DNA from 4 places in the Arthrobacter sp. FW306-1B-G06A genome. Region 4 is predicted to be linked to each of the others. Evidence: riboswitches for the same ligand, from Rfam matches in the RefSeq annotation. Region 4 holds a riboswitch; each other region holds the start of a gene.

Region 1 (7,667 bases), on a different contig from region 4:
ATCATGCTGCTCGGCCCGCTCCTCGATGAGGCTGCCTCGTACCAGCTGCCCTACGCCGGCGGTTGCGATCTCGGGACCCGGACCGTGGAACCGCACATGCAGGCATTGCGGCAGTTCGGACTCTCCGTGGAAGCCAAATCAGGCTTCTATTCAGTGCAGGCCCCGCCGGCCGACGGCGAGCACCGCACCTTCGTGCTCACGGAGCGCGGTGACACCGTAACGGAGAACGCCATCATGGCCGCCGCACACCGCAGCGGTACCACGGTGATCCGCAATGCCAGCCCCAATTACATGGTGCAGGACCTTTGCTTCTACCTGCAGGGGCTCGGCGTGGTCATCGACGGCATCGGGACAACCACCCTGAAGATCACTGGGCGCCCGGCGATCGACGTCGACATTGAGTACTTCCCGTCCGAAGACCCGATCGAGGCCATGAGCCTGATCACCGCGGGCATCGTGACCAACTCGGAGGTCACCATCTGCAGGGTCCCCATCGAGTTCATGGAGATCGAACTTGCCACGCTCGAGCAGATGGGCCAACAGCTCGACATCTCCGGCGAGTACTTTGCGCGCAACGGACGGACGCGCTTGGTGGATGTCACCACCAAGCCATCACGGTTGCGCGCTCCGGAGGACAAGATCCATCCGATGCCGTTCCCGGGTCTAAACATCGACAACTTGCCGTTCTTCGCGGTCATCGCCGGCAACGCCGAAGGCCAGACCATGATCCACGACTGGGTCTACGAAAACCGGGCCATCTACCTGACCGAACTCAACAAACTCGGCGCCCAGGTTCAACTGCTCGATCCGCACCGCATCTACGTCAATGGCCCCACCAAGTGGCGTGGCGCGGAAGTCGGATGCCCCCCGGCACTGCGACCCGCAGCTTGCCTGTTGTTGGCCATGCTGGCGGCCCGCGGCACGTCCGAGTTGCGCAACATCTACGTGATTGAGCGCGGATACGAGGACCTGGCCGAGCGACTCAACACCATCGGCGCCAAGATCGAGTACTTCCAGGACTGACGTGGACGGAGAACGTCGGAATCTGCACGATTCGGACTGACCAGCAGGACATTCTGCTGCATCATCCGGAGTCAGCGTTCGCTCACCCCCGAAAACAATGGGTTTGCCTTCTGCGCCCTGGCGATGATCCGGCAAAATCCGTCGTTGCGATCACCTCTGTTCGTCGTGCAGGGCGAGGACGGCACGGATTTCGTCCATCACCTGCTCCGGGTTGTTCCAAATCTGCTCGGGGGCGAAGCTCAGGAGGTCAAAGCCACGTGCCTGTGCAGCGTTCAGGCGTGCCATATCTTTCCTCCAAGCCTCCCGCGAGCTGTGGAAGGCGAAGCCGTTGACTTCAACGATGAGCCACCGTCCAATGAGAAAGTCCACACGTCCCACGCCGCGGATTTTGACTTGGCGACGGAATGTCAGGCCTTCTGATTCGAACAGCAGACGGGCGCTGATCTCCGGTACGGATTCGGACAGGCCGTCTGCCTTGGCGAGAAGCCTCCTGGCGTTTCCGTAGTAGTTGGCGGAGATCTCGCTTTCGAGCAGGGCCCGCGGGATGCCGAACTGCTGCATGGCAGACTGCGCAATCGAAATGGCATCGACCTCTGGCAAGCAGACCAATGCGTGAATCACAGTGTCCTCGACGGATGCCAAGGGGACGGCATTCTCCCGAGATAGGCGTAGGCCGCCATGCCGGACGAAGCCCCGGCCCCGGCAGTGCCGCGTAGCCAGGTGCACGCGCATGGGCTTGTCCTTGATCCACAGGCCGTAGCGTAAAGCTGCGCTCGCGCAGGTGACATGCCCGTTATTGAGGATCGCCGTGAGGTATTCCTGATCCGCTGACGGGAGGGCCCACACGCCTTTTCGCGGTTGGTGTGCCCCGGCGGAAGCCAACTTGCGGATGGCTGAGGGCGTATAGCCGCTGGCGCGCAGTAGGCCCACGCGCGCGACCCCACCCACCGTGGCAAGGAATTCCAAAGCATCCATGGATCCAGCTATCCATGGAATTGCGGCTGACGCCCCAGGGAATGTGCCGTATGTGGATGAGTTGGCGGACATTCTGCTGGATCACCCGGGGGTGGCTTATCGCTAATGCCCGGAAAATAGAGGCTGTCCCCCGGTCCTGTCGGAGTGATCCAGCAGAATCCCTCGGGCGGCCCGCAAAATCCCGGTCTGTCTCCGCAAGGCTGCCATGGCGCACAATTGATCCGTGCGCACTTTTGGTGTGGAAGAGGAGTTGCTGATCGTCGATCCCGTTACCGGCGAGCCGCTCGCGCTTGCCGACGCGCTCCTCTCGGCCCCCGCCCACGACGGCGCCGCCCACGATGACGCTGCCCACGCCGCCCAGGATGGCACCGAACCCGGACCCACCCTCGAGGAGATCGACGGTCCCGATACCGGCCTAAGCCACGAGCTCAAACTTGAGCAGATCGAAACCCAGACCCGCCCATGCCGCAGCTACGCCGAGCTCCTGCACCAGATCCGCAGGGGGCGCGGCCTCGCCAGCCATGCCGCTCGGCGCCACGGCGCTCGGATCGCCGCGTTGGCCACATCGCCCGTGGATGCTGCGTTGCACACCACTCCGGATCCCCGGTACGCCATCATGCTCGAACGGTTCGGTATCACGGCGCACGAACAGCTCACGTGCGGATTCCACGTGCACACATCGATCGAGTCCCCCGAGGAAGGCGTGATGGTCTTGGACCGCATCCGGGACAAGCTCGCGGTCTTCACGGCGATGAGCGCCAATTCTCCCTACTGGCGTGGCCTGGCCACGGGTTTTGAGAGCTATCGGACGCAGGCGTGGAACCGCTGGCCTTCGTCGGGGCCGTCAGCCATCTTCGGGTCCCTGGCTGCTTACCGACGGGTTGTCCGGAGGCTCATCGAAACGGGAGTGCTGCTGGACGAGGGGATGGTCTACTTCGACGCCAGGCTGTCCCGGCACGTTCCCACGGTGGAGGTCCGGGTGGCCGATGTCTGCCTCCGGGCCGAGGATGCGGCGCTCATCGCGGTGCTCGTCAGGGCACTGGTTGAGACTTCTGTTCGTGAATACCATGCCGGAATAGAGCCCGCTGCCGTGCCCACTGCGCTTTTGCGGATGGCGTCCTGGCAAGCAAGCAACTTCGGACTGCGTACCGAACTGCTGGACTTCGGAACCTTTCGCCCGGAGCCCGCCGCCGACGTCGTCTGGTCGTTGGTGGAATACTTGGAACCCGTGCTCGCCGAACAGGGTGAATTCGACTTGGTCCAAACCGGCGTGGCAGCCATCTTGAGCCGTGGCAACGGCGCCATCGAACAGCGTGGTGTTGCCGGGCGCTGGAGCGAGAGCAACGGGAGCGCGCCCGACGCCGCCGGGCTGGCCGCCGTCGTCGAGCACGCCGTCCAGATCACGATGCGCTCAGAGAGGGACGAGAGCGACACCAAGCCGCAACCCGTCCTCACCTGGGTGCGCCAGGACTGGCGCGAAGCGCCCGGCTAGACCTGCTTGAGGGCCCGCTCGAGGTCCCCGATGAGATCGTCCACATCCTCCAGCCCCACCGAAAGCCGCACGACGCCGTCGCTCAGGCCAATTGCCGCGCGGCCTTCCGGACCCATGGCACGGTGCGTGGTGGTGGCGGGATGGGTGATGAGGGACTTGGAGTCGCCGAGGTTGTTCGAGATGTCGATGACGGCGAGCCCGTCCAGCAGCGCGAAAGCGGCCTCCTTCGCCGATCGCCCCGCGGAGGGGAGCAGCTCGAAGGTGAGCACAGTTCCGCCGGCCTTCATTTGCTTTGCGGCGAGCTCGAACTGCGGGTGCGACTTCAGCAGCGGGTACTTGACCCAGCTGATGGCCGGCTGTTCCTCGAGCCACTCGGCGATCCGCAACGCAGACGCCGAGGAGTGGTTGACGCGCAGCGCCATCGTCTCCAGGCCCTTGGTCAGGACCCAGGCGTTGAACGCGGAAAGCGACGGACCGGTGTGCCGCATGAGCTGCTTGACGGGACCGTCGATGAACTCCTTGGTGCCCAGGATCGCTCCGCCGAGGACCCGGCCCTGGCCGTCGATGTGCTTGGTGCCCGAGTAGACAATCACGTCTGCTCCGAGATCGCCGCAGCGCTGCAGGAGGGGGGTGGCGAAGACGTTGTCGACGACCACCGTGGCGCCGGCCGCGTGGGCCAGCTCGCTCACCGCGGCGATGTCCACGATTTCCTGCATGGGGTTCGACGGCGACTCGAAGAACACTGCCGTTGTCGGCTCGGACAGGGCAGCACGCCACTGGTCCAAGTCAGGCCCGTCGACGAATACGGTCTCGACGCCCCAGCGCGGCAGGATCTCATTGAGGATGACGAAACAGGAGCCGAAGAGCGAGCGGGCGGCAACTACGCGGTCACCGGCAGCAAGCAACGCACCGAGGGCGGTGAAGACAGCGGACATGCCCGACGCCGTCGCGAAGCACGCTTCGGTGCCTTCGAGCAGGCGGAGGCGCTCCTGGAAGGTAGCTACGGAGGGGTTGCCGTAACGGGAGTAGACGAAGCGTTCGTCCTCGCCCGTAAATGCTCGCTCGGCGGCTGCGGCGGACTCGTAGACGAAGCCGGAGTTCAGGAAGACGGCCTCGGACGTTTCCTGGAAGTTGGTACGGTCAAGACCGCCGCGGACGGCCTGGGTGTCAGGGCTCCAGCTGGCGGCGTCAGGATTGAAAGTCACTTAGATGTTCCCCAGGTTCGTCGGAAGTCCACGGTTTTTCCAGCCGTTCACGGTTCGCTCGCCGTAGCGGTCCGGCTCGCCCTCAAAGCCCTCGAGGACGTTGTAGGAGGTGTAGCCGGCCTGGGTGGCGGCAATCGCGGCGGCGATGGAGCGCTGTCCGGAGCGGCAGAGGAAAACCAGTTCGGTGCCGTCCGCCTCCGGGGCCTGCTGCGTCAACTCTTCGATGAAACGGGTGTTGGGGATGCCTCCGGCCAGGTTCCACTGGATGAACAGGGGATCGTTCTCGGTGGCTTTGGTGTCCGGGATGCCGATGTGTGCCCACTCGCCTTCGGTGCGGACGTCCACCAGGATGGCGCCCTGCTCGAGCTTGGCCCAGGCGTCGTGCGGGCTGAGGTCGCCTGCGTAGCTCATGCGTGGCCCTCGCCGTCGAACTCTTCATCCAGCTGGTCCACCGCATTGGCAACGGCGGCATCTGCGCTCGCGATTGCCGCGGGCAGGACGATGGCCTGTGCCACGATTACGTCCGTGCCGTTGAAGGTCGCGGCCGGGCTGCCGTGCAACACGTATCCCTCCGCGAGGGCGGTGGAGATCCGCTCGCAGAATTCCTTGGTGTCAGGGCCCGTGATGAGACGGTACGAGAGTTTTTCTTCGGTGGGTTCAGGCATTGGTGCTCCTCAGTCACGCTTGCAGTTCGAAAGTGTCGATACGCCGAGTAGTCACCTGAGGCACCCCGCCGGAGAGAGGGTTGCCGACCAGCAAGTCAGGGCTTCGCGCTGGTGCTCATTACTCAAGAAGAAAAATAACATCCACGACGGCGGCCTGCATCACCGGCCGACGTCATGTTCCGTAACCGGACGGCAGCCAGGCTGGCGAGGGCTGGGGTGCCAGCGTCCTAGGACTCGGTTTCATTGGGCAGCGGTTCCAGGCTGGCCTGGATCCGGGGTGGAATGGCGTCGAACCGCGATGCTACTGCCGTAGGGGAGTGATGAAAAGTGGAACCTTGATGCTTCCGGATTTCCAGCAGTTCGTGGACGGATATCCCGGTGGCCGTGGCGAGTGCATGCAGCGAGAGGCTGTTGTGATGAGCCAATGCAAAAACCACACCCGACAAGGCTTCGAAACCTTCTGTCTCGTAGATTTCCTTCACCAGGTTGGACATGCCATTTGCATCATCGATTGATCCCGCTGACGCACCAGTCGCCATGGCCGTCAGGGACCATGCAGCAGAGTCGGGGCTGATGTAGATGCTCATGTCGATACCCTACGGACTCAGGCCCGCTTGGGGAATGGGCGATACGTTTATCTTTATGGCAGCACTCACCGACCTTGACCGCCAGCTCCTCTCCGCTCTCCGGGAGGACGGCAGGGCCTCCGTGGCGAGCCTTGCGCGCAAGCTGGGCGTTGCTCGGGCCACCGTGAATAGCCGGCTTGAGCGTCTTGTCTCCTCGGGGACCATCGTTGGCTTCACCGCGAGGGTGCGCGACGAGGTGGATCCACTTGCGATCCGGGCCATTGCGCTCATTGCCGTGGAGGGAAGGTCGGCGGACAAGGTCATTCGCCAACTCCGCGGACTTCCCGAGATTTGGGCGCTACACACCACGAACGGCGGTTGGGATCTCGTGGCCGAGTTGCGCACGGAAAGCCTCAGCGACTTTGACCAGGTGTTGGGCAGGATCCGCGGGATCGAGGGGATCGTCAATAGCGAGACGAGCCTGCTGCTCAGTTCCGTCCTGCGATAGTCGCTTTTATGACGGACGCCTGCCGTTGATCATTGTGTGCATAAGCAGTCATCATTTTGTGCATGTTTTCAATGAAAAGTACGTACTTTGGCAATTGTGGATGCATATCGCCGCTCCGTAGCCTCGTAGCAACAGTGCTTATGAGGGAAAGGAGCGCACATGACGCGCTTTGTCGATGTCCGCAATATGGTTCGTTGGACGGCCGGACGGGGCCCGGAGACCATCATCTCGGAGATGATGCAGTACCTGGAAGACGACTTCCGGCGGTGGGAATCTTTTGACAAGACTCCGCGGGTGGCAAGCCACACGCCATTTGGCGTCATCGAGCTGATGCCCACCAGCGACCAGGAAACCTACGGCTTCAAGTATGTAAACGGACACCCCTCGAATCCCGCGCGCGGCTTCCAGACCGTGACAGCTTTCGGTGTCCTGTCCGACGTCCACAACGGCTACCCGACGTTCCTTGCGGAGATGACAGTTCTGACAGCGTTGCGGACGGCGGCCACGTCCGGGATGGTCGCAAAGAGACTTGCGCGCCGCGATGCCCGGATCATGGCGATGATCGGAACCGGAACCCAATCCGAATTTCAGGCGCTGGCCTTCCGGGCGGCCCTGGGTATAAACAGTGTGAGGATCTGGGACACGGCCCCGGCAGCGATGGAGAAGTTCGTCCGGAACATGGCTCCCCTCGGCTTCGAGATCACCATCGCAGGCTCAGCGGCCCATGCAGTGGAGGGAGCCGACGTCGTCACCACGTGCACGGCGGACAAGGCCAACGCCACCATCCTGACGGCAGACCAGGTTTCGCCCGGAGTCCACATCAACGCGATCGGAGGCGACTGCCCAGGGAAGACTGAACTCGACGCTGCCATCCTCGGCATCGGTGACGTCTTTGTGGAGTACGATCCCCAGACGCGGATTGAAGGCGAGATCCAGCAAATGTCCGCCGATTTTCCCGTCACCGAATTCTGGCAGGTCCTGGCCGGGCACGCTCCGGGCCGGACCTCCAGGGACCAAATCACGATATTCGATTCCGTGGGCTTCGCGATCGAGGACTTTTCCGCCTTGCGTTATCTCCGCGATGCCGTCGAGGGTTCGGAGTTCTTCGAGGAGATTGACCTCGTCGCTAATCCCGATGACCCCAAGGACCTCTTCGGCCTGGTGCGGGAACTGTCGCCGATCGGCTCCTGAGATGCCCAACTGGTCCCCACCGCCACCCTCGCCTCGCAAGTC
Region 2 (7,667 bases), on a different contig from region 4:
GGGGGATCACCTGGTTCACCTACGCGGCGGACTATTCACGCTTCGTCAGCAAGTCCGTCCCCAAGCACAAGGTCTACCTGGCCTCCGTATTCGGCCAGTTTCTCCCGGTGGTGTGGCTCGGCATCCTTGGCGCCAGCTTGGCAACGAAAAGCGGCACGGCCGATCCCGGCCACCTCATCGTGGACAACTTCGGCGTGCTGGCCATCCCGGTGCTCTTCCTGGTGCTGCACGGTCCCATCGCGACGAACATCCTGAACATCTACACCTTTTCGGTAGCTGCCCAGGCCCTGGACATCAAGGCCAAGCGTCGCTCCTTGAACCTCTTCGTCGGACTCCTGGCCCTGGTCGGCGTCGTGTTCTTCATCCTGCAGGAGGATTTCGCGTCAACGCTGAGCACGTGGCTCGGCGGGCTCGTGGCGTGGGTAGCCGCGTGGGGAGGCATCATGTTGGTGCACTACTTCTGGGTGGACAAGCGCAGCCCCGTAGCAGTCGACCGGCTCTTCGACCCTGTGGGTACCCGCCGGCTCCCGGCGTTCAACTGGGCCGGGATCACCGCGCTCCTGGTAGGCATCTTTGCCACGTGGCTGTTCATGTACGGCGTCCTGCCGATCATGCAAGGCCCCATCGCCACGGCCATGGGCGGGATCGACTTGTCCTGGCTGGCCGGCGGACTTGTTGCCGCGGCAGTCTATGGCGCGCTGGGCCCACGGGTCCATGCCCGGTACCTTCCGCTGTCTTCCGAGACCGCGGCGCCGCAGCCCGTTGCGGAAGACGCCGTCGCCAATCTGGTCAACGACTGAAAGGACACCCGATGACCACCAACGCTTTCCCCGACGAGGCACACTCGATCACTTGGCCTGAAGGCTTCAGGGCAGCGGCGTCCTTCACGTTCGACGTCGACGCCGAATCCTGCACCATCGCGCACGATCCCACGAGCACCAGGCGCATGTCCCTCATGAGCCACCAGTCGTATGGCCCGAGGGTTGCTGTTCCGCGACTCTTGAAGATCCTCGAGCGCCAAGAGATCCAGGGAACCTTCTTCATCCCGGGGTTCACGGCGGAGAGCTATCCGGACGTGGTGCGGCGGATCGTCGACGGCGGCCATGAAGTCGCCCACCACGGCTACCTGCACGAGCCAATGCAGGGAATCGACGCCGCCACCGAGGCCAACTACCTGGACCGCGGGCTCGACGCGCTCGCGAAGGTAGCCGGGGTCAGGCCGGTCGGCTACAGGGCACCGTGGTGGGAGCTCAACTGGCATTCGCCGGCGCTGCTCGCGGACCGTGGCTTCCTCTACGATTCAAGCCTGCTCGACGGCGATGCCCCCTACCGCATGGCGGTTGCCTCGGATTCGGGTGATTCGCGGGACATCGTGGAGATCCCGGTGGATTGGGCCTTGGACGATTGGGAACAATACGCGTTCTATCCGGGAGTGACAGGCAGCGGGGTCATCGAGAGTCCGGCCAAGGTGTTGGAGATGTGGACCCTCGAAGCCGAAGCCCACCACACCCAAGGCAGCTGTTTCGTCTTGACCAACCACCCCTTCATCTCCGGCCGTCCGTCCAAGGCGGTTGCCTTGGAGCAGCTGATCGGACGAGTCAAGGCCATGGACGGGATGTGGGTGACCACCTTGGAACGGATCGCCGAGCACACCAAGGCCACGGTGAACGAGATCCACAGCCACGCCCGGATCGAGGTCCCGTCCTACCCGGGCGCAGGAGCCAGCTTCACGTCCGCCCGCGTGCTGGAAACCGCCCCCAACTAAGCCCGTCCCCACCCAACTGACTCGCAGTTGTTGTCGTTATCAGGGCCCAAAACGACACCTAATGCGAGCTAGTTGGGTGGGCCGGGCTAAGGGTGGGCCGGGCTACAGGTCGGTGCGGCACAGAGCGGTGTGGAGTTTGTAGAGTCCATTCAGGTCTCCGGCCGCCAAACCATCAGGGGCGCCGATCTCCGGGTACATGAGCTGGATCGGATCGTCTACGTGGTCAAGGCCAACCACGTGGCCAAGTTCGTGTTGGATCACCGCGGAGACGTAATGGGCGCCGCCGGAGACGCCCAGCAGTTCCGTGATTTGCGGGGCGTCCAAGTCCAGGCTTCCCGAGACGTAGCTCTTGGGTCCGGTGCCGAAGCTGTACATGGTGCTGCCGCCGGTTCCGATGACGGATCCTGTCAATGCGGGAGCCGCCTCGGGAGTGGTCCAGGAAATCAGCAGCGGGGCCCAACGGTCTCCGTAGAGCGCGGGCTGGTACGGCTTGCGCTTCTCGGAGGGGGTTTCCTTGCTGGTGCCGTCGTCAACGAATGTGAGGCCCGTAGCAGCGGCAATCTTTGCAATGGCGTCGGCGATGAGCCCCTCGGATCCGGCCGGGGCGAGAGCCGCGTTGACCACGTAGTGCAGTGGCCGGCACGGAGAGTAGCCCACGGGGGTGCCGTCGGCATTGGTGGCCAGGAACTTGAAGGAGTTGCTGGCCACCGCAGGCTTGGCGGGGGAGCCAAGCGGGTGGCCGGCTTCTTCCAGGCCAGGCGGCGGTGTATCCGGCGCGCGGGCCGCCTTTGGCTGACCCTGTCCGGGAGCCCCGCCCGGCCCGGAGCTGCTTGCCGTGGCGTGGGCGGACGGGGCCAGGTTCGGAAGCAAGCCGGTGATTCCAGGGTCGCCCCGGAGGAATCCACTGACCAACACGGCTACGGCAGCGACCACCGCCACCAGCATCAAATTTCGGAACAGCGCGAGCGCGGTGCTGGGGCGCTTGGGCGGCGGGCCGCCGTCGTACCCGTAGTTTGAATGCAAGTCTTCCCCCAAATCCCCGTACCCGGCACCCCAGCGGGCCGGCGGTACTAACCGATGACAGCGCCGAAGACGAAGCCCAGCCCATACGTGGCCGCGGCCGCGCCGAGACCGATGGCGAGCTGCCGGAGGCCGCGGGTCAGCGGCGAGGTTCCGGACAACAAGCCGACGACGGCGCCGGTCGACAGAAGCGCGATGCCCACCAGCGTGCCGGCCACAGCAAGCGCCGCGAAGCCGGTCATGCCGAAGATGAACGGCAGGATGGGCACAATGGCGCCCGAAGCGAAGAAGCAGAAGCTCGAGATCGCGGCGCCCCAGGCGGAGCCCACGGCCTCGTGCTCATTGACGGTTTCTTCCACTTCGGGGTGCAGGGAGAGGCTGGGATCGCAATCGCAGCTGTAGACGCCCATGCGTTCAGCGGCCCGGTGTTCGGCGGCTTCGCGGGACATGCCCCGGGCCAGATACACGAGGACCAGCTCGTTGTGCTCGATGTCCAGGGCCGGGGCTGCGGTCAGCGTGGCCTGGGTGGGGCGGGTGGCCTTGAGGAGCTCGAGCTGCGAGCGGACAGAGACATATTCGCCGGCACCCATGGACAGCGCGCCTGCCAGCAGGCCTGCGATGCCGCTGAACAGGACCACAGTGGCGGGGACGCCGGTGGCCGCCATGCCCATTACGAGTGAGAGGTTGCTGACAAGGCCGTCGTTGGCGCCGAATACGGCCGCGCGGAAAGTGCCGGACAACCTGTTGCGGCCGCGCGTCGCCAGGCCGCGGACTACTTCCTCGTGGATCTGTTCGTCAGCCGCCATGGCGCGGGTCGCTGCTGGATCCTTGGCGTAAGGCGAGCGGCCTTCAGCCCTTTGGGCGAGGGCCAGCACGAACACTGATCCAAAGTTCCGGGCGAGGAAGCCGAGCATTTGGCTTCGGATCGAGGCCGCCTTCGGCATGCCGGCATGTTCCCCGAGGAGCTTGAGCCAGTGTGCCTCGTGGCGGCCCTCGGCCTCTGCGAGTGCCAACAGGATTTCGCGTTCCTCGCCGTCGCGGCGCTGCGCCAGTTGGCGGTACACGGCGGCCTCGGCCCGCTCGTCCGCCAAGTACTGACGCCAGCGCTTGATGTCCGACGACGACGGGGGAGTCTTGGGGGCCGCTTCATCTTGCAATGGACTGCTTTGGTCCGAGGGATTGTCGGGATGCGCGTTGTCTGGATCTGTCGGGTTCTGTGGATCTGCGTGCGGGTGCACCGGGACTCCTGGGTTGCTGGGGCGGGCTTCATCGCCTCATTGCGGCTCCACTCTATCGCCAATTTCCGCGGTTTTTCGGCTGGCAATCCTCACTGGACGTTTTAGGCGCGCCTCAAAAACGGGAGGCTCCCGGGAGGCCTTGACCGCGGCTGGGGGCAGTGCTGGGATGGATGGACAGGGTCCACGAATTGGCGGGGTAGCGTGGTGACCGGCTGCCTCATGTGCCTGTGCGATGGGCTCAGCGGCACGTCGAACGGAGGTTGCACCATGGACAGCACCGAAACCCACGCCCGCCACCCCGACCGTCCCACGGTCGAGGCCGATCCCGCCTACGACTACAGCGAAGACCTTGAGGTGGACGAGGACTGGGAGGAACAATCCGAGGTCCTCGACGACGACGAACGGGTGGTTCCGCTCGACGCAGAGGAACACCGCGAGGACGAAGAGTTCGAATAGCCCCGGGCTCGCTAAACCCCGGAGCTAAAACGCGCTCAGGATGAAGTGCCTCTGCACGCCTGCCCGGTGCCCGGTTGCCGCCACCGTCAGGGTGAGTTTCCGTGTGGCGGGGAACCAGCGGGCGGGCTGGACCGCTTTTGAAAGGGCTTGGGTGATGAGCCGCGGCTCATGGTGCCAATAGCGTTCCAGGTTTCCGTCCACGACGAACGTGACGGAGCCTTGGGAGAGGTCGACGCCGGGAATCACCCGGACGAATTCGTCCACCCGGCGGGGGCGGGGCGACAAGAGGGTGCTGGGCTGGGTGGTGCGGTCGGCTATGGCGGTGGCGCCGTTTTCGAAAGGCATGGCCTTCTCCTGTGGAGTTGCTCTTGCCCGTTCGGTTGTCTCTGGTCCGAGCCGGGCCGCTTCTTCATCCGAACCACCCGTGAACATGGGGTTGGCGTGTGGCAAGTCGGAGCTTGGCGCCACATCTCTTGAAGCTCTTCCTACTGTACATGCGACGGCGGCGCCGCACCCCGGAAAAAGGTGAGGCGCCGCCGTCGTACTTGACTCTGTGAAACTTAGTGGCTGGCCACCGGGTGGGCCTCCAGCGGGAGTTCCTCGGTGACTCCTCCGGCGACGCGACGGTCCCATGCTTCGCGGACCTGGGGCTCCGTGGGAGGCGTCAGCAGCGAGACCACGACGTACACCAGCAACGAGGCTCCGAGGCCCCAATAGATGGGATCGTTGGCGTAGACGCCGTCTTCGCTGGGGATGATTCCCGTGGCATAGGCGATCAGCAGGGCCAGGGTCAGTACGGACCCCACGGCCATGGACCAGGCCGCGGCAATACCGGTGCCCCGCTTCCAGACCAGGCCGCCCAGGATGGCAACCAGCAGGCCGCCCACCAGGATGTCGTAGGCGATGGTCAGGGCGACCACGACGTCTTGCGCCGCCATGGATATCAACACGGCCACGATGCCCAGTCCGAGGACCCAGTAGCGGTTGGCCTTGACGTCGTGCTCGGGGTTCTCGGTGTCGTCGGTGTTGACGGTCTTGCCGAACCAGCTGGCCACGAACGGGACCACGTCGGCGCGGGCAACGGTGGCCGCGGCGATGAGGGCTCCGGAAGCCGTGGACATCATGGCCGCGACTGCTGCGGCCATCACGAGGCCGCCGATGCCGATCGGCAGGATGTGCGTGGCAACCTCGGCGTAGACGACGTCCTTGCCGAGGGCCTTCACGTCGATGTTGGGCAGTGCCACGCGGGCGGCAAGGCCGATCAATGCGCCGGCGACGCCGTACAGGACGCAGTAGATACCCGCGGTGGCACCGCCCCAACGGGCCACCTTGGGAGTCTTGGCGGTGAAGACGCGCTGCCAGATGTCCTGGCCGATCAGCAGGCCCAGGGTGTAGACCACGAAGTACGTGATGATGGTTTGTGCTCCGATGCCGTCCAACTGGAAGAAGCTGGCGTCAACGCGGGCACGGATGCCATCGAAGCCGCCTGCGGCGTTCAGGACGAACGGGAGCATGAGGAAGAAGATGCCCACGGTCTTGATGATGAACTGCACCTGGTCGGCGAGGGTGATGGACCACATGCCGCCGATCGTTGAGTAGACCAGGACGATTGCGCCGCCGACGGCGATGGCGAGCCAGCGCTCCCAGCCGAAGAGGACAACGAAGATGGTGGCGTAGGCGCCCGTGGACGTGGCGCACAGCATCAGGGTGTAGGCGAGCATGACGATGCCGGAAGTCTGTGTGGCGCGCTGTCCGTAACGCAGGCTCAGCATCTGGGAGACCGTGTAGATCTTCAGCCGCTGGATGGTGCCGGCGAAAAGCAGGCTCAGGAGGAGCACGCCCGAACCGATCGCGACAACCAGCCACATGCCGGAGACGCCGAACTTGTAGCCGAGGCCGACGCCGCCAACCGTCGATGCGCCGCCGAGGACGACTGCGGCCATGGTGCCGGTGTAGAGCATCGGACCGAGGCGGCGTCCTGCCACGAGGAAATCGCTGTTGTTCTTGGTGCGCGACTTGCCCCACCAGCCGAAGGCCAGCATGGCGAGCAAATACACCACCACGATCGCAATATTGATGAACGAAGAGTCCACGGTTGGCTCCTGAAAGTGATGCGCAGAGCCCTTGGGGATTCCGACGCCGGTCCGCTGGGTTTCGTTGCGGGTTGCGGAAGGTCTCTGCGCTGGTGATTGGGGAGAGTAGTCTGTGATGTATGCCTCACAAACAACACTTGTTGCCTATGAGGATACGTAGTGATGCGAGTAACAGTCAAGGTGCTGTCTCGCCCAGCAGACTCATCGGCGCTCCTCCAGCTTGCCAAAGGCCCTGCCGCGCGGGCGATCCGGCTACTATTGCTGCAATGACAGGGCCGCAGAAACGGCCTGAAAGGTTCGTGAATGAAGGCTCTCCCCGTTGAACCGAGCAATGTCCCCGTTGCCATCGGTTCCAGAATCCGTGCCGCCCGCCAATCGCAGCGGCTCACCATCGAGCAGGTTGCCGACGCCACCGGCCTGACCAAAGGGTTCCTGAGCCGGGTGGAACGTGACCTGACATCGCCGTCGGTCGCTTCCCTTGTGACGCTTTGCCAAGTTCTTTCAGTCTCCATCGGCGATCTTTTCGCCGCACCTGAGACGCACCTGACGCGGCGCGACGATGGGCCGCGGATTTCGCTTGGCGGCCAGGGAATCGTGGAGCGGCTCCTGACCGCCCGGTCGGAACGACGGCTGCAGATCCTACAGGCTTCCATCGAGCCCCGCGGCCGGGGAGAAGCCGAGCTTTACGCCGTCGATTGCGACGTCGACGTCCTGCACGTGGTCAAGGGCCGCATCAAATTGATCCTCACCAACGAGGAGTACGAACTCGAAGAGGGGGACACGCTGTCCTTCCCGGGCCGCGAGCCGCACACCTGGGTCAATCCAACCGACGAGCCCGTTGAGGTGCTCTGGATCCTGGTGCCGGCAGCCAGCCGCTGACGCCGGCACTTTGCGATACGGGACCGCATGTGGCCGACACGCGGCGTAACACGCCTGAAACATGACTGACTCCGGGATTTAACCCTGGGACCTTCGGTGTTACGTGCCTGAAATGATCCGTGCCGACTGCTGAAACAGGGCGACTGTACCTTCGAGTCAAGGCAACTCGTCAAGGTCGGTATCCCGTGGGGTACCAGGACCTGTTCGTTTTAAAAA
Region 3 (7,667 bases), on a different contig from region 4:
TACGTATTGGTCAGGATGCGGTACAGCCACGCCTTGAGGTTGGTACCCGGCTTGTACTGGTGGAAGGCGGAGAAGGCCTTGGTGTAGGCCTCCTGGACCAGGTCCTCGGCGTCGGACGGATTCCTGGCCATGCGCATGGCGGCCGAATAAAGCTGGTCGACATACTGCATCGCGTCGCGTTCGAAGCGCGCCCTCCGTTGTTCGGGGGTCTCCGTTGCGAAGTCCACCGCAATCTCGACGTCGGACTCAACCGTCGCGTCGCCGTCGGACGTTGCGTCCGTGACTTCGGTCGCTGCCTTGTACATGGCCGCTGCGGCCGGATCCATGGTGCTCATTGCATCCAAGTCTACTGTCACCCTCCGGGAGTCCCCTGGCAGCTCCCGCCCAAGCGCCAAGTGTCCCTCGCGGTCCTTAACCAAGGCCAAAAAACCATCTCCACTCAAACGACATGACAAAGCGCGGCACCACACACACGCCACAATCCAAGGTCCAGCCCATACCGCACCTTCTTCTGACAACGGCAAGCTCCGGGCAAATATTCCGCAAAGATGCAAGACTAGATCCGACTGCACCCCGTGAACACCGCACCACTTGAACGCAGCACCACCTGAACACCGTGGCACGCCATCCAGGAGGCAAAACATGTCCCTCGTCCGTTTTCTCGCCAGGCCAATGTTGGCTTCCAGTTTTGTCGTCGCAGGGCTGGACAAGCTCAAGAACGCGGATGACACTGCCAAGCAGCTCTCTCCGCTGCTCCGCCGCGCTTCCGAGTCACTGCCTTTCCCGGCGGACGAGAAGACGCTGGCGAGGGTCATCGGCGGTGCGCAAGTGGGCGCCGGCGCCTTGCTGGCACTCGGCAAATGCTCCCGGTTCTCGGCAAGCGTGCTTGCCGGCATCTCGGTCCTGAACACTTTTGTCGAGTGGCGTTCTGCCGACATCAGCACCAAGGAAGGCCGGCTCGCCCGCCGCGCCCAGTTGCTCAAGAACATTTCGCTGACGGGTGGCGTTTTCCTCGCCGCCGTCGACACCGCGGGCAAACCAAGCCTCGCATGGCGTGCCGAACACCTCGCCATGGACGCCAAGAAGGCCACGGGCAAGCAGTTCAAGAAGACAGACCGTGCCGTCCGCAAGGCCGTAGACAACGCAGTTGGAGCATAAGGAAGCATGCCAGGATCCCCCGCCACGCAGACCGACGATTCAGGAAGCGCCACGGCGCCCGCACTCCCCCTGTGGCCGGCACCCTTCGCCAGCCACCCTGTGGATGCCACGGTCACGGTTCCCGGCTCGAAGTCGCTGACCAACCGTTATCTGGTCCTGGCGGCCTTGGCCAACGGCCCAAGCAGGCTGCGGGCACCCTTGCATTCGCGGGATTCCGCCTTGATGGTCGAGGCCTTGCGCCAGCTTGGCGCCACCATCACCGAAGTTCCCGGCGATGGACACTACGGCCCGGACCTTGAAGTCACCCCCATCGATCCCGCGGCCACGGCGTCGGAGACCGCCATCGACTGTGGCCTGGCCGGCACGGTCATGCGCTTTGTGCCGCCGCTCGCGGCCCTCCGCAACGGCGCTTCGGTGTTCGACGGCGACCCCCACGCGCGGCTTCGTCCCATGGGCACCATCATCGAAGCCCTCCGGACACTCGGAGTGGAAGTCAGCGGCCTCGACGGGCATACAGCGAACTCCCTCCCGTTCAAGGTTTCCGGCACAGGCTCTGTCCGCGGCGGCCACTTGGTGATCGACGCAAGCGCTTCGTCGCAGTTCGTCTCCGCCCTGTTGCTGGTCGGCGCCCGGTTCGATGAGGGCCTTCACCTCGAGCATGTCGGCAAGCCCGTGCCGAGCCTCGACCACATCAACATGACCGTCTCGGTCCTGCGCGGCGTCGGAGTGCAGGTGGATGACTCCGTGCCGAACCATTGGCGGGTCGCCCCCGGCACCATCCAGGCGTTCGACGAGAGGATCGAGCAGGACCTTTCCAACGCGGGTCCCTTCCTCGCCGCGGCGTTGGCGACGAAGGGAACCATCCGCATCCCCAACTGGCCGGCCAACACCACGCAAGTCGGGGACCTTTGGCGGGACATCCTCGCCACCATGGGTGCAACCGTCACGCTGGACAACGGCACACTGACGGTCACCGGCGGACCGGAAATCCTGGGAGCGGACTTCGATGAAACCAGCGAACTCGCTCCTACCGTAGCGGCATTGTGCGCCCTGGCAACCGGTCCTTCCCGGCTCACCGGCATCGCGCATTTGCGGGGACACGAAACGGACAGGCTGGCCGCGCTGGTCGCCGAGATCAACCGGCTCGGCGGCGACGCCGAGGAAACCAGCGACGGCCTGGTGATCCGGCCCGCAGCGCTGCACGCCGGCGTCGTGCACAGCTACGCCGACCACCGCATGGCTACTGCGGGCGCCATCCTGGGGCTCGCCGTCGAGGGTGTCCAGGTTGAAGACATCGCAACGACGTCAAAGACCATGCCGGAATTCCCGCACATCTGGGCGTCGATGCTCACTGCCGGCGCAGCTGCCGCGGACACCGTTTCAATGGAGACAAGCAACTGACGATGGCTCGCGACGCACGCTCCTGGGATGAGTCCGATGTCCGGATCCGCCCCAACAAGAAGGGCACACGACCCCGTACGAAGGACCGCCCCAGCCACGACGACGCCGTGATCGGGCGTATCATCACAGTCGACCGCGGGCGCTACACCGCGATCGTGGGCGAAAGCTCGGACAACGAGCGCATCGTCATCGCGGCCCGCGCCCGGGAGCTCCGTCGCTCCCCTGTGGTTCCCGGGGACTTCGTGGCGCTCGTCGGCGATGTGTCCGGAGCACCGGACACCCTCGCCCGCCTCGTGCGCGTCGAGGAGCGAAAGACCCTCCTGCGGCGAAGTGCCGATGACACGGATCCGATCGAGCGGGCCGTCGTCGCCAACGCCGACCAGCTCGTGGTGGTGGTTGCGGCAGCCAATCCGGAACCACGCACCGGATTCATCGACCGCGCCTTGGTGGCAGCGTACGACGCCGGAATCGAGCCGCTGCTGCTCGTCACCAAGGCAGATGTCAAGGATCCGACGGAACTACTCGCCAACTATGTGAGCCTCGGTTTCCCCATCATCATCAGCCGGACGGCCGACGCAGGCGCCTCCGGAATCGACGCCCGCTCCGACGACGGCCTGTCCGCCCGCCTCGACAGTGACGCCGTCGGCCAGTTGCGGGACTACCTCGACGGCAAGGTCACCGTCCTCCTGGGCCATTCAGGCGTCGGGAAGTCCACTATGGTGAACGCCCTCACCGGGGCCGAGCGCGCCACAGGCGGGGTCAACGCCGTGACGGGGCGCGGACGCCACACCTCGTCCTCTGCCCTCGCACTGAAGCTCAGCGACGCCCCTGGCGGAAGCTGGATCATCGATACGCCCGGCATCCGTTCTTTCGGCCTCGCCCACGTGAACCCGGACCGCATCCTGCACGCCTTCCCGGACCTGGAGCCGGGGACGGAAAGGTGCGAGCGTGGTTGCAAGCACGATGCCTCCGCCGTTCGATGCGGGCTGGATTCCTGGGTCGCCGAAGGCCACGCGGGCGAGGCCGGCCCCGCCCGCCTTGCATCGCTCCGCAGGCTCCTTGGTGCGGACCCGCGCATGGAAGCCCAAGAGGCCAAGGAACTGGGTACGGTCAACTAACTCAGCGCATGCCGTCCTACCTCCCCGGCTCACCGGCGAATAGACGGTAGTTTGGAACCATGACCCAACCCGATTCGAGCTACAACGACGACCTACGGCTGGCCCATGTGCTGGCCGATTCCGTCGATTCCCTGACAATGGAGCGGTTCAAGGCGCTGGACCTCCAGGTGGAGACCAAACCCGACCTGAGCCCAGTCACCGATGCCGACAAAGCCGCCGAGGAAGCAATCCGTGGGCAGCTCTCCCGCTCCCGGCCCCGCGACGCCGTCCTCGGCGAAGAATTCGGCAGCACGGGCCACGGCTCCAGGCGTTGGATCATCGATCCCATCGATGGGACCAAGAACTTCGTGCGCGGCGTACCCGTCTGGGCTACGCTCATCGCCCTCGTGGACGAGGGCGAAGTAGTAGTGGGGCTCGTGAGCGCTCCGGCGCTCGGCAAGCGTTGGTGGGCGGCCAAGGGCTCCGGCGCCTACATGGGCCGGTCGCTGGCCGCCGCCACCCGGTTGAAAGTTTCCAACGTGTCCCGGCTCGAAGACGCCTCGCTTTCCTACTCCGAGCTTTCCGAGTGGAAGCAGCACGGGAAGCTGGACAACTTCCTGGGCCTCGAGAACGATGTCTGGCGCAGCCGTGCGTACGGCGATTTCTGGTCCTACTGCCTCGTTGCCGAGGGCGCCGTGGACATCGCCGCCGAACCGGAACTCCAGGTCTACGACATGGCCGCCTTGGTGCCGATCGTCACCGAGGCCGGCGGACGCTTCACATCCCTGGATGGCGCGGACGGCCCCTTCGGCGGAAACGCCGTCGCCACGAACTCGATCCTCCATTCCGAGGTCCTCAAGAGGCTCAACCCCGAACTCGACGACCTTCTGTAGCCCCCCTGTTCACTGAATAAACGACGGCGGACGCCCCCTTTTAGGGGCGTCCGCTGCTTTTTCTTCGGCTGAAGGCACATTTTTCGGGCGGTGTAACAATCCGCTTAACAATCGCGGTCACATTGGAACCCGCCTCGCCGGTGTCCTACTCTCTTTACAGGTCACGAGTGCCAGCGCGAAACCCCGGTTTGCTGGCCGGCAACCCTCCATCGCGGCGGGGTGCCCCGGGTGACGACCCGGCCGGTCCGGAACGGATGCGGCAAGCGCGGACCCCCTGCACGCAGGGGTCCCTCTTGAGTGAGGTCCCATGAGCACAGCCACAATTACTTCTACGGCTCTTTCGCAGCACCACGAAACCGCACAGCAGCTGCCTCGGGCATCCCGCCCGCTGGCCGCGGTCACCGGCGCGGAGTTGCAGGCACCCCTGATCCAGGGCGGCCACATCCGCTACGCCAACCTTGACTACGGCGCATCCGCACCTGCCCTGACGGTTGTTTCCGCGTACCTCAACGAGATCCTGCCGTACTACGCGAGTGTGCACCGCGGCGCAGGCTACGCCTCCCAAATCAGCACCTCCGTCTACGAAAACGCCCGCAACATCGTCCGTGACTTTGTTGGCGGACGGCCGGACGATTCCGTCATTTTCACGCGCAACACCACCGATTCCCTCAATCTCCTGGCCGGCTGCTTGCCGGTCACAGACGGCAAGCACACCGACGAAGTCCTTTACCTGGACATCGAGCACCACGCAAACCTGCTGCCGTGGCAAGGCGTCCCCCACCGAAGCATTGTTGCCGCGGAAACCTTGTCGGAGACCGTAGCCAATGTCCGCACAGCCCTCTCCCATGGTGGCGTCAGCCTCCTGGCTGTCACCGGCGCGTCGAATGTGACCGGCGAAATCCTGCCCATCAAGGAACTAGCTGCCTTGGCCCACGAATTCGGGGCGCGGATTGTGGTGGACGCGGCGCAACTTGCCCCGCATCGCCGCATCAACATCGCCGCCGCGGATGTCGACTACTTGGTTTTCTCGGGGCACAAGCTTTATGCACCGTTCGGCGCGGGTGTCCTGGTGGGCCGTCCCGACTGGCTCGACGCCGGCACGCCGCATCTGGCAGGAGGCGGCGCCGTCCGGGAGGCGCGCCTCGATTCCGTCAGCTGGGCCACGGGACCGGCCAGGCACGAAGGCGGCTCGCCGAACGTTCTCGGTGCGGCCACCCTCGCCCGGGCCACACAAGTCATCGCCAGCCTCGACCACGACGAATGGCACGCCCACGAGGCCGCCATCCGCTCACACCTGGTCGAAGGCCTCAAGGAAATCGACGGCGTGACCGTGCACCAGATCTTCAGCGACACGGATCCCGAGGACACCATCGGCGTCGTGAACTTCTCGCTCCAGGGCTACGACGCCGGACTTGTGGCGGCCTATCTCGCGGCCGAGCACGGCATTGGCCTGCGCGACGGGCGCTTCTGCGCCCACCCGCTGCTCAAGCGCCTCGGCCTTCCCTCCGGATCCCTCCGGGCCAGTTTCGGCGTAGGGTCGCGTTTGGAAGACGCCACCCGGCTCATCGCGGGCATCCAGGCGCTCAAGAGCAATGGCCTCGGTTGGGACTACGTGGTGGACGCCGGCCGTTGGGTGCCCGCGAACGATCACCGCAGCTACCCGGAATGGGCTCCCAACACTCCCGGGACCGCGGGCGCAGCTCCGTGCAGCACCGACTGATTGCGGTAGATTCGTAGGGTATTTTTTCCTGTCCTACGAAGGAGTTTCCGCGTGGCCCCGCGACCCAAAGGCACGTCAGCCGGCCCCAAGCTCTATGAGGAACGGCGCCTTGAACTCGGTCAGAGTTTCCAGGACGGCGGAGAGCACTATGACCGTGTCCGGCCCGGATACCCCGCGGATTCAGCTGACTGGCTGCTGCCGGAAGGCGCGCGGGACGCGGCAGACATCGGCGCGGGCACCGGAAAGTTCACATCGCTCCTCGTCGAGCGCGGGCTGGCGGTGTCCGCAGTGGACCCCTCCGCGGACATGCTCACGCAACTGCGCAAAACGTATCCACAAGTGATCGCCCTGGAGGGCACGGCCGAGGCAACTGGACTCGCGGACTCAGCATTCGACGTCGTCAGCGTTGCCCAGGCATGGCACTGGTGCGATCCCCTCGCCGCCAGCACCGAGATCGCCCGGATCCTTCGGCCCCAGGGTGTGATCGGCTTGATCTGGAACCAGCTGGACACGTCGGTGCCCTGGGTCCATCGTTTGTCTCGCATCATGCATGCCGGCGATGTCCACAAACCGGACTTCCGGCCTGTGGTGGGCCGGGAGTTCACGGGCCTCGAAAGCCATGTGACGCGTTGGGAGGATCCCGTGACTCCGGCGGACATCCTCGAACTCGTGAAGTCGCGCAGTTACTACCTGAGGGCGAATGAGACCACCCGGGCCAAGGTGACGGGCAATCTCGAGTGGTACCTTTTCGAGCATCTGGGCCATGCCGAGGGCGAGGTCATCCCGTTGCCCTATCTCACGCAGAGCTGGCGGGCGCGGAAAGTCTGATGCGGCCGGTTCACGATAGGCTTGGAACCGTGAAGACCAGTGCGCCCTCCTCCTCGATCGAGGACTACGTCAAGGTCATCTACTCCTTCACGGAGTGGCAGGACAAACCCATCACGTCCTCACAGCTCGCGCAACGGCTCGGCGTCGCCAATTCCTCCGTCTCGGAGATGGTCCGCAAGCTCAAGGACCAAGGGCTGGTGGACCACCAGCCCTACAGCGCCATTTCCTTGACCCCCCAGGGAATGCAGCTTGCCCTGGGCATGGTCCGCCGCCACCGCCTGATCGAGACCTACCTCGTGAGGGAGTTGGGCTACAGCTGGGACGAAGTCCATGACGAGGCCGAGATGCTCGAACACGCCGTTTCGGACACCTTCATCGATCGCATGGCCACCAAGCTGGGCAACCCCGGACGCGATCCCCATGGGGACCCCATCCCTGCCGCGGACGGTTCGGTGAGCCTGCCGCATGCGCACCGCATGATCGAGCTCGACGACGGCCATTCCGGCAAGATCACGCGGATCAGCGACGAAAACCCGGAGTTGCTGCGGTACTTGTCCGCAGAGGAAATCG
Region 4 (7,667 bases):
GAAGGAGCGCGTCAGGCCGGCGGCCGGTTCAATGACGTACGGCGTGTAGCGCTCGTTGGTGGCCTGGTTGAAGTAGCTGAGGTCCTGACCGGAGGCCTTCGAGTGGGTGGAGAGGTCGAAGTCGGTGCGGTTGGCGATGCCCTCGAGCTCGCCCCACTCGGAGCCCTGGAAACCGAAGCGGTACTCGATGTCCGTGGTGCCCTTGGAGTAGTGGCTGAGCTTGTCCTGCGGGTGCTCGAAGAAACGCAGGTTCTCCGGCCGGATGCCCAGATCGGTGTACCAGGACATGCGTTCTTTCATCCAGTACTGGTGCCATTCCTCATCCGTGCCCGGCTCGACGAAGAATTCCATTTCCATCTGTTCGAACTCGCGGGTGCGGAAGATGAAGTTGCCCGGCGTGATCTCGTTGCGGAAGGACTTGCCGATCTGGCCGATGCCGAACGGCGGCTTCTTGCGGGACGTGGTGAGCACGTTGCTGAAGTTGACGAAGATGCCTTGCGCGGTTTCCGGGCGCAGGTAGTGCAGGCCTTCTTCGCTGGCCACGGGGCCCAGGAACGTCTTGAGCAGGCCGGAGAACTCCTGCGGTTCGGTCCACTGGCCGCGGGTGCCGCAGTTGGCGCAGGCGATGTCCTTGAGGCCGTTTTCGGCGGGACGGCCCTTCTTTTCCTCGTACTCTTCCTCGAGGTGGTCGGCGCGGTAGCGCTTGTGGCAGGAAAGGCACTCGACCAGGGGGTCGGAGAACACCTCGACGTGGCCGGAGGCTTCCCATACCTGGCGGGGCAGGATCACGGAGGAATCCAGGCCCACCACGTCTTCGCGGCCGCGGACAACGCTCTGCCACCACTGGCGCTTGATGTTTTCCTTGAGCTCGGCACCGAGGGGGCCGTAGTCCCACGCGGACCGGGAGCCACCATAGATTTCACCGGCCTGGAACACGAAGCCCCTCCGCTTGGAGAGGGAAATGACCTGGTCGAGGACGGATTTTGCTGCCATGGGTACTCCAATGTTCTACAGGGCCGCTGGGTGCGGTCCGTGGTTGTGCGCGAAGGTAATGCTGTGCAGGAAGCTGCGTGTCCTAGCCTACCGGCCTTTGGCCGCTGTCCTGCCTCAGGGACTGGCCCGAATGGCGCTTGGCGGGACGGCGGGGAGAGAGCGCGCCCTTCGGCCAAGGCAGCGTGGCAACGATGATGGCGAACAGGGTCAGCAAGGTGCCAAGGATCGTGGGGAAAGCCACCACGGTTCCCGGAGCCGGCAGGACCAGGTCAAGCGCGAGGGATCCGAGCAGCTGCCCGGCAATCATCCCCAGCCCCGTCACCAAAACACCGAGGCTGCGGACCAACAAAGCAGCCAGGCCGATAAAGACGCACCCCATCGGGCCGCCCACGTAATACCACCACTCAGCAGGAAGGGCGTGCCCGGGACCAAGCAACGACACCTTGATGAGCCAGGCGATCCAGAGAATGACCGTTCCGGCCACGAAATTCACCAGCGTCGCGGCGATGGGGCTGCCGTAGTGCACCGTGGCAGTCCCGTTCATGGCTTGTTGGAAACTCATGAGGCAACCCGCCACGACTGGCAACAGGATCGGGAACAGCAAGGACCCGACGTCGGCCGCAGCCCCGAGGCGCGGCGACACGGCCCAGGCGACGGCGGCGATCGTCAGGATGCTTCCCAAAATCCTGACCCCCGTGATCGAGCGTTTCCCGCCGGGACCGATGCCGAGCCGGTCCACGAACAGGCCGCTCATGGTCTGCCCTGTGATCACGGCTACCGTGAACAACGCGACTCCAAGAAGGCCAATGGTGAACGATTGGGCAATCACGTAGAGGGCGCCGATCCCGCCAGCCACCACATAGAACCGCGGAAAGCTGCGCTCCTTGACGGCAGGCACTATCCGGCGCAAACCAGCGCGGCCTTTCGGCAGCGCAAGGCCGATCACGGCGATCAGTACCAGCCCGGTAGTGAAGCTGACGACGGCGGCCGCCACGCCGTCGTCGAGCTTTGCCCCCAGCGCACTGTTGATCCGGCCTTGGACCGGAAGCAGCGTACCGTTGGCCACCGCGAGAAGCAGGCCGGTGAGCAACGGACGGGAGGTGCTTCGGATGGCGGGACGGGACGATTGCGGCATTTTCACCACCTTACTTCAGGCATCATTGCTTGTATGAGCAACCCGGAAATCGAAGAAATCCCCATCCGCGACGACATGATCCGACTCGGCCAGCTCCTGAAGCTCGCCAACCTGGTGGAGGACGGCGTGGAAGCCACGGAACTCATCAAGAACGGCCTGGTCAAAGTCAACGGCGAGATCGACGATCGGCGCGGCCGCCAACTCCATGTCGGCGATACGGTGACCGTCAACGGACAGACGGTGCGGATCGCGGCCGCTTCCTAGGGCAACGCGGGGTCACTTACGGCCTATAACGTACCTCGGAATGGGCCGTAAGTGACCCCGCGTTGCTACGAGAGGACCTTGTGCTCCAGGAATTCGCCAACGTGGCCGATTTCCTGCTGGTTGATGCCGTGCCACATGCCTGTGTAGAGCACCTTGGTGAGGTCTGTGTGCTTTCGGACCCAGTCCATGGTGTATTCGATCTTGTCCGGGGTGATAACAGGATCCTGCTGGTCCCGTCCCCAGAAGAGCGGCACGGAACCGTCCAGTTCGGCGTCGCGGAATGCGGGGTCCGCATCGGCGTCGACGGCGAAGCCTGAAAGCCCGACGACGGCGGCAAAGTCCGCCGGGCGCTGCCGCAACAGCGAGGTGGCCATGGCCATGCCCATGGAAAACCCGAGAAGCGTCACCGAGCTGTGGTGGGACTTGAAGGAGTCCAACCAGGAAAATACATACTCCGCGGCGTCCTTGACGGCATCGAGGGAATAGTCGATGGACGCCGTGAGCGGGAACCACGTGAAGCCCGGGCCCGTCGCGATCGGCGCACGGAGCGAAGCGACGACGAAGTCCTGGGGCAACAAGCCTGCAAGGCTGAAGAGGTCCTGCTCGTTGGACCCGTAACCGTGCAACAGAACCAGCAATGGCTTGCCAGCCCGCTCCTCCTCTTCGTGGGACCACAAAACGACCGGGGCAGGAAAGGCGGAAGCTTGACTCATGGGACTATTCTTGCAGTTACCCATGAGTAACAAGCTACGGGCGCGTGGCGTTGCAGCAAGAGGCAGGATATGGACGTGAGTGACATTGATCCCACGGTGGGACCAAAGCCGGACGAAAGGATTCATCCGTGGACCCGCTATGTGGCATTGGGTGATTCCTTTACCGAAGGGATCGGCGACCCCGAGCCCAACAACCCCGGGGGACATCGCGGCTGGGCCGACCGCGTAGCCGAGGAACTGAGCCGGGGACACCGGGATTTCGCCTACGCCAACCTGGCCATCCGCGGGCGGTTGCTCCAGCAGATCCTCGACGAACAACTTGGCCCGTGCATGGACCTCAAGCCGGACCTCGTGAGCATCTCCGCAGGCGGCAACGACCTCATCCGTCCCGGCGGCGATCCCGACGCCTTGGCCGAGAAACTCGATGCCGCAGTGCAGACCCTGAGTTCCGACGGCGCCACCGTGGTTCTCTTCAACGGTCCGGACACCGCGTCATCGGTCCTCGGCCGGATCCGCGGCAAAGTGGCCATCTACAACGAAAACCTCCGCACGGTGGCCGCCCGCCACGATGCCGTGATCGCCGATATGTGGTCCCTGCGGCAACTCTCCAACTCCCAGATGTGGGACGAAGACCGCCTGCACTTCTCGCCGCTCGGCCATCACACCATCGCGGCGATGGTCCTCGATTCACTCAATGTGCCCCACAACCTCGAGCCGCTGTTCCCCAAGCCGCTCCCCCAGCGCAGCTGGCGCGAGGCCCGCTCGGGCGACCTCGTATGGGCCCGGGAGTATTTTGTCCCGTGGGTCATCCGCCGGATCCGGCACCGCTCCTCCGGCGACGGCATCCTGCCGAAACGCCCGACGCCGGGACCCGTCTTCGGTCCTGCCGACACCATCCTGCCCCGGAGCTGAACCGGAGCCGTGTGGGTCACAGGGAGCGGGGCTAAGCTGGTGAAAGACTAGGGAGGCCCTCCACCGTGAACAATGTGATCTTCTGGATCATCGTCTGCTCTTGGCTGATTCCCATGGGGATCCGCATGTACAACCGATCGCGCCAGCGCAGGCTCCGGGACTTCCCTCCGCAGGATTACCCCGGGCAGCCCTATCCTCCACAGCACTACCCCGTCGGATACCCGGAGCAACCCCCGGTCATCTTCCCGGCTGAGCCGCAACCCCCGGTGGGAATGCCCGCACCTCAGGCCGCTCCGCCGTCGTCGGCTACTCCGCAAGCGAACAGCGCGCCCCAGCCGGACAGCGCGCCGCAAGGCTACCGGGCACGGAAACTGGCCGAACTCGACCAGGAGTACAGCGACGGGAAAATTGCCATGGAGGACTACATGAAGCTCCGCCAGGAGATCATGAACGGCTGATTCAGCCGAAGAACGCCTCCCGCAGCTGGGGGCCGAGCTGGCCGATCTCGGTGAGGAAACCGTCGTGCCCGATGGGCGCCTCGATCACATGAACGGGGACTTCTCCGGGCAAGGCCTTGGCCAGCTCGTGCGATTGTTCCGGGAAATAGAGCCGGTCCGAGTCCACCGAGGCAACGAAGAACTTCGCCGTGGCCACGGACAACGCGTCCTCCAACGAGCCCCGGCCGCGAGTGATGTCGTGGCTCATGAGCGCCTCGGTGATGGCGATGTAGCTGTTGGCGTCGAAGCGCTGGACCAGCTTTCGTCCCTGGTGGTCGAGGTAGCTCTCCACCTGGTAGCGGCCCCGGTCCCCTAAGGCCGCAGCCTGCAGGGGCGCCTCGCCGCCTTGGGCGTTCCTGCCGAAGCGGAAGTCCAGTTCATCCGCCGAACGGTAGGTGATGTGGGCGATCCGCCGGGCGAGGGCCAGCCCCGCCTCGGGCGCGGCCTGGCCATAGTAGTCGCCGCCCTTGAAGTCGGCGTCCTGCCGGATGGCGAGCGTCTGGGCCTGCGCGAACGCAATCTGTTCGGCAGTGCTGTACGCCCCGATCGAAATCACGGCACATCGCTTGACGCGGTCCGGATAGCTGACGGCCCATTCCAGTGCGCGGGCACCGCCCATGGACCCGCCCACCACGGTGTGCCAGCTGTGGATCCCCAAGGCGTCGGCCAGCCGGGCTTCGGCTACAGTGCTGTCCCGCAAGGTCACAAGCGGGAAGCGGGAGCCCCACGGCTTGCCGTCAGGAGCGCTCGACGACGGCCCGGTGCTGCCGTAGCAGCCTCCCACGATGTTGACGGAGACCACGAAGTAGCGGTCCGTGTCGATGGTGGCGCCGGGACCAACGAGTTGCTCCCACCAGCCTTCTTCGTCGCTCTCGCCACGGGCCACATGGGTGCTGCCGGTCAGTGCATGCTCCACGAGGACGGCGTTGGAAGCGTCGGCGTTGAGCCGGCCCCAGGTCTCGTACGCAAGGACGACCTCAGGGAGGAAACCCCCGGCCTCCAGTTCGAGCCCTCCTACGGAAACATACTTGAGGGTTCCGTCCTGGGTACCTGAAAGGGGTATGGCTGTTGCAGCAATTGTCATTCGTCGACACCTCACATCGCGCTTGCCCGCCGCCAACACAGCGAAGGGCCAGGTCTTCACCCGGGGCACCCCGCCGCGAAAGGAGGGTTGCCGGCCAGCAAGCCGGGGCTGTCGCTGGCACTCATGACCTATGGGAAGAGTCTAGGAAAACCGGACCCCTTCTGACGAAGATTATGACAGCTTTGTGACACTTGGCCGCGTTTTGTTCACGAAGCCGGGGTTGTGGATGTCTGAAATTGAAGAGACGGGTGATGCCTGTGTGACTGGAGATAGAATTGGGCGCAGCAGTCTGCATCCTTCGGATGTCTCCGCCGCCACTGTGCGTCACAGGAAGATTGAAGCTCGTGAAAAAGCCATCCGGCGTCGTTCCAATAGCCCTGTTCTTGCTGGTATCAGGTTTCACCGTGGGAGTGCCGCTGCCGGCGCACGCCGACACGACTCCGGCAGCACGCGAAGACAGATACGTGGTCCACTACGCCGAAGGCACCGACGTTGACGGGAAGACCGCGGAGCTGCGCTCGCAGGGAGTCTCGGTGGACAAAACGTTCACGCATGCCGTGAAGGCCGCGGTCGTCACGGCGACGCCAGCGAAGGCCGCTGCGTTGGCGAAGTCGAGCCACGTGGCATCGGTCGAGCGGGACACACCGGTTCGGATTTCGGACACCCAAGCGCCGGCACCCTGGAACCTCGACCGGACCGATCAGCGCACCCTCCCTTTGTCCGGGAGCTACACCCCGCCTTCGAGCGGCGCCGGGGTTCAGGTCTACATTGTGGACAACGGGGTGCTTGGCACCCATGTGGACTTCGGCGGTCGGGTGACCGCGGGGTGGAGTGCCTTCTCGGGGCAGCCCGCCAATGCCCCCTGCACCGATCCGGCAATGCCCGACGCCGGCCACGGGACGCACGTAGCAGGCATCACGGCCGGCAGCACCTACGGCATGGCCAAGTCGGCAACCATCGTGCCGGTGCGGGTCCTTGGTTGCGACGGTACGGGATACTCCTCCGACGTCATAGCCGGCCTCGATTGGATGGTCCAGCAGCACCAGCCCGGCCAACCCGCCGTCGCCAACCTCAGCCTCTCCGGACCTGCGAACCAGAGCCTGGACGACGCTGTCCAGGGCGCGATCAATAACGGCATTACCGTCACCTTGGCGGCCGGCAATTCCAGCACGGACGCGTGCACGCTGTCCCCCAGCCGAGTGCCTGCCGCGATCACGGTGGCCGCGAGCGACAGCTTCGACCGGCAGGCATCGTTCTCCAACTACGGTCCCTGCGTCGACCTGTACGCACCAGGAGTCCAGATCACCTCGGATTGGCAGACGTCAAATACCGCAACGGCTGTCCTGAACGGAACCTCGATGGCCTCTCCGCATGCGGCAGGAGCGGCCGCGATGCTCCTCGCCATGCATCCCTCGTGGAGCCCCGCGCAGGTCTCGGCAACGTTGACCGTCGGCGCAACAGCCGGAATAGTCCAGTCGACCGGAAACTGCATGCCTAACCGGCTGCTGTACGTCAGCCCGTCGCTCTTTTCGCCGTCGCAAGACCCGTTGGGCGGATTTGCGGCTACAACCCCCTGCAGGCAGCTTGACACGCGGGACGGGACCGGTGGCGTCAACGGGCCGGTCGCCCCCGGACAGACGATCAGCGTCAAGGTTGCGGGACGCGGCGGCCTCCCGGCGACCGGAGTTTCCGCTGTCGCAATGAACATCACGGTGGCCAACCCGACGTCGAACGGCTTCATCACCGCGTACGCCGGCGGAACAAATCGTCCGGCGACCTCGAACCTGAATTTTGCCCCAGGGCAGATCGTCCCGAATTTCGCGATCACGCCGGTGGGGTCCGATGGCACGATTTCCTTCACGAACAGCTCCAACGGCACGGTCCAGCTCATCGCCGACATCACCGGTTACTCCCTCACGCCTGGCGCGTCGCCCGCTCCCGGGACGTTCTCCGCCCAGGCCCCGTTCCGGCAGCTGGATACCCGTGACGGCACCGGCGGCGTCGGCGGACCCGTTACCCCCGGACAGACCATCAACGTCAAAGTCACAGGCCGCGGCGGTATTCCCTCT

Evidence for each region. A riboswitch is a leader RNA that binds a small molecule or an ion and turns the genes downstream of it on or off. The one in region 4 is predicted to bind S-adenosylmethionine.
Region 1: it holds a riboswitch for S-adenosylmethionine, as region 4 does, so the genes downstream of both, AC3WJM_RS15020 (DUF1737 domain-containing protein) here and metX (homoserine O-acetyltransferase MetX) in region 4, are expected to answer to the same signal.
Region 2: it holds a riboswitch for S-adenosylmethionine, as region 4 does, so the genes downstream of both, AC3WJM_RS14065 (hypothetical protein) here and metX (homoserine O-acetyltransferase MetX) in region 4, are expected to answer to the same signal.
Region 3: it holds a riboswitch for S-adenosylmethionine, as region 4 does, so the genes downstream of both, AC3WJM_RS03110 (aminotransferase class V-fold PLP-dependent enzyme) here and metX (homoserine O-acetyltransferase MetX) in region 4, are expected to answer to the same signal.

Annotation. Positions count from the first base shown of each region.
Region 1 is NZ_JBYSXB010000028.1:19,661-27,327, forward strand. Features, by position in the region: gene AC3WJM_RS14995 (UDP-N-acetylglucosamine 1-carboxyvinyltransferase) at 1-1,023, shown strand, start outside; gene AC3WJM_RS15000 (endonuclease domain-containing protein) at 1,174-1,998, opposite strand; gene AC3WJM_RS15005 (glutamate--cysteine ligase 2) at 2,222-3,490, shown strand; gene AC3WJM_RS15010 (O-succinylhomoserine sulfhydrylase) at 3,487-4,695, opposite strand; gene AC3WJM_RS15015 (rhodanese-like domain-containing protein) at 4,696-5,106, opposite strand; gene AC3WJM_RS15020 (DUF1737 domain-containing protein) at 5,103-5,360, opposite strand; SAM riboswitch class IV at 5,371-5,483, opposite strand; gene AC3WJM_RS15025 (hypothetical protein) at 5,588-5,947, opposite strand; gene AC3WJM_RS15030 (Lrp/AsnC family transcriptional regulator) at 6,003-6,434, shown strand; gene ocd (ornithine cyclodeaminase) at 6,594-7,625, shown strand.
Region 2 is NZ_JBYSXB010000025.1:36,875-44,541, reverse strand. Features, by position in the region: gene AC3WJM_RS14090 (purine-cytosine permease family protein) at 1-800, shown strand, start outside; gene AC3WJM_RS14085 (polysaccharide deacetylase family protein) at 812-1,765, shown strand; gene AC3WJM_RS14080 (matrixin family metalloprotease) at 1,868-2,788, opposite strand; gene AC3WJM_RS14075 (VIT1/CCC1 transporter family protein) at 2,836-3,942, opposite strand; gene AC3WJM_RS14070 (hypothetical protein) at 4,291-4,479, shown strand; gene AC3WJM_RS14065 (hypothetical protein) at 4,504-4,824, opposite strand; SAM riboswitch class IV at 4,839-4,958, opposite strand; gene AC3WJM_RS14060 (sodium:solute symporter family protein) at 5,040-6,572, opposite strand; gene AC3WJM_RS14055 (helix-turn-helix domain-containing protein) at 6,876-7,451, shown strand.
Region 3 is NZ_JBYSXB010000004.1:68,212-75,878, reverse strand. Features, by position in the region: gene AC3WJM_RS03135 (sigma-70 family RNA polymerase sigma factor) at 1-425, opposite strand, end outside; gene AC3WJM_RS03130 (DoxX family protein) at 643-1,158, shown strand; gene aroA (3-phosphoshikimate 1-carboxyvinyltransferase) at 1,165-2,559, shown strand; gene rsgA (ribosome small subunit-dependent GTPase A) at 2,562-3,677, shown strand; gene hisN (histidinol-phosphatase) at 3,737-4,549, shown strand; SAM riboswitch class IV at 4,709-4,821, shown strand; gene AC3WJM_RS03110 (aminotransferase class V-fold PLP-dependent enzyme) at 4,857-6,269, shown strand; gene AC3WJM_RS03105 (class I SAM-dependent methyltransferase) at 6,321-7,097, shown strand; gene AC3WJM_RS03100 (metal-dependent transcriptional regulator) at 7,127-7,667, shown strand, end outside.
Region 4 is NZ_JBYSXB010000013.1:12,998-20,664, forward strand. Features, by position in the region: gene AC3WJM_RS08885 (glycine--tRNA ligase) at 1-993, opposite strand, end outside; gene AC3WJM_RS08890 (DMT family transporter) at 1,076-2,128, opposite strand; gene AC3WJM_RS08895 (RNA-binding S4 domain-containing protein) at 2,162-2,392, shown strand; gene AC3WJM_RS08900 (alpha/beta hydrolase) at 2,458-3,105, opposite strand; gene AC3WJM_RS08905 (SGNH/GDSL hydrolase family protein) at 3,175-4,017, shown strand; gene AC3WJM_RS08910 (hypothetical protein) at 4,083-4,475, shown strand; gene metX (homoserine O-acetyltransferase MetX) at 4,477-5,598, opposite strand; SAM riboswitch class IV at 5,612-5,727, opposite strand; gene AC3WJM_RS08920 (S8 family peptidase) at 5,943-7,667, shown strand, end outside.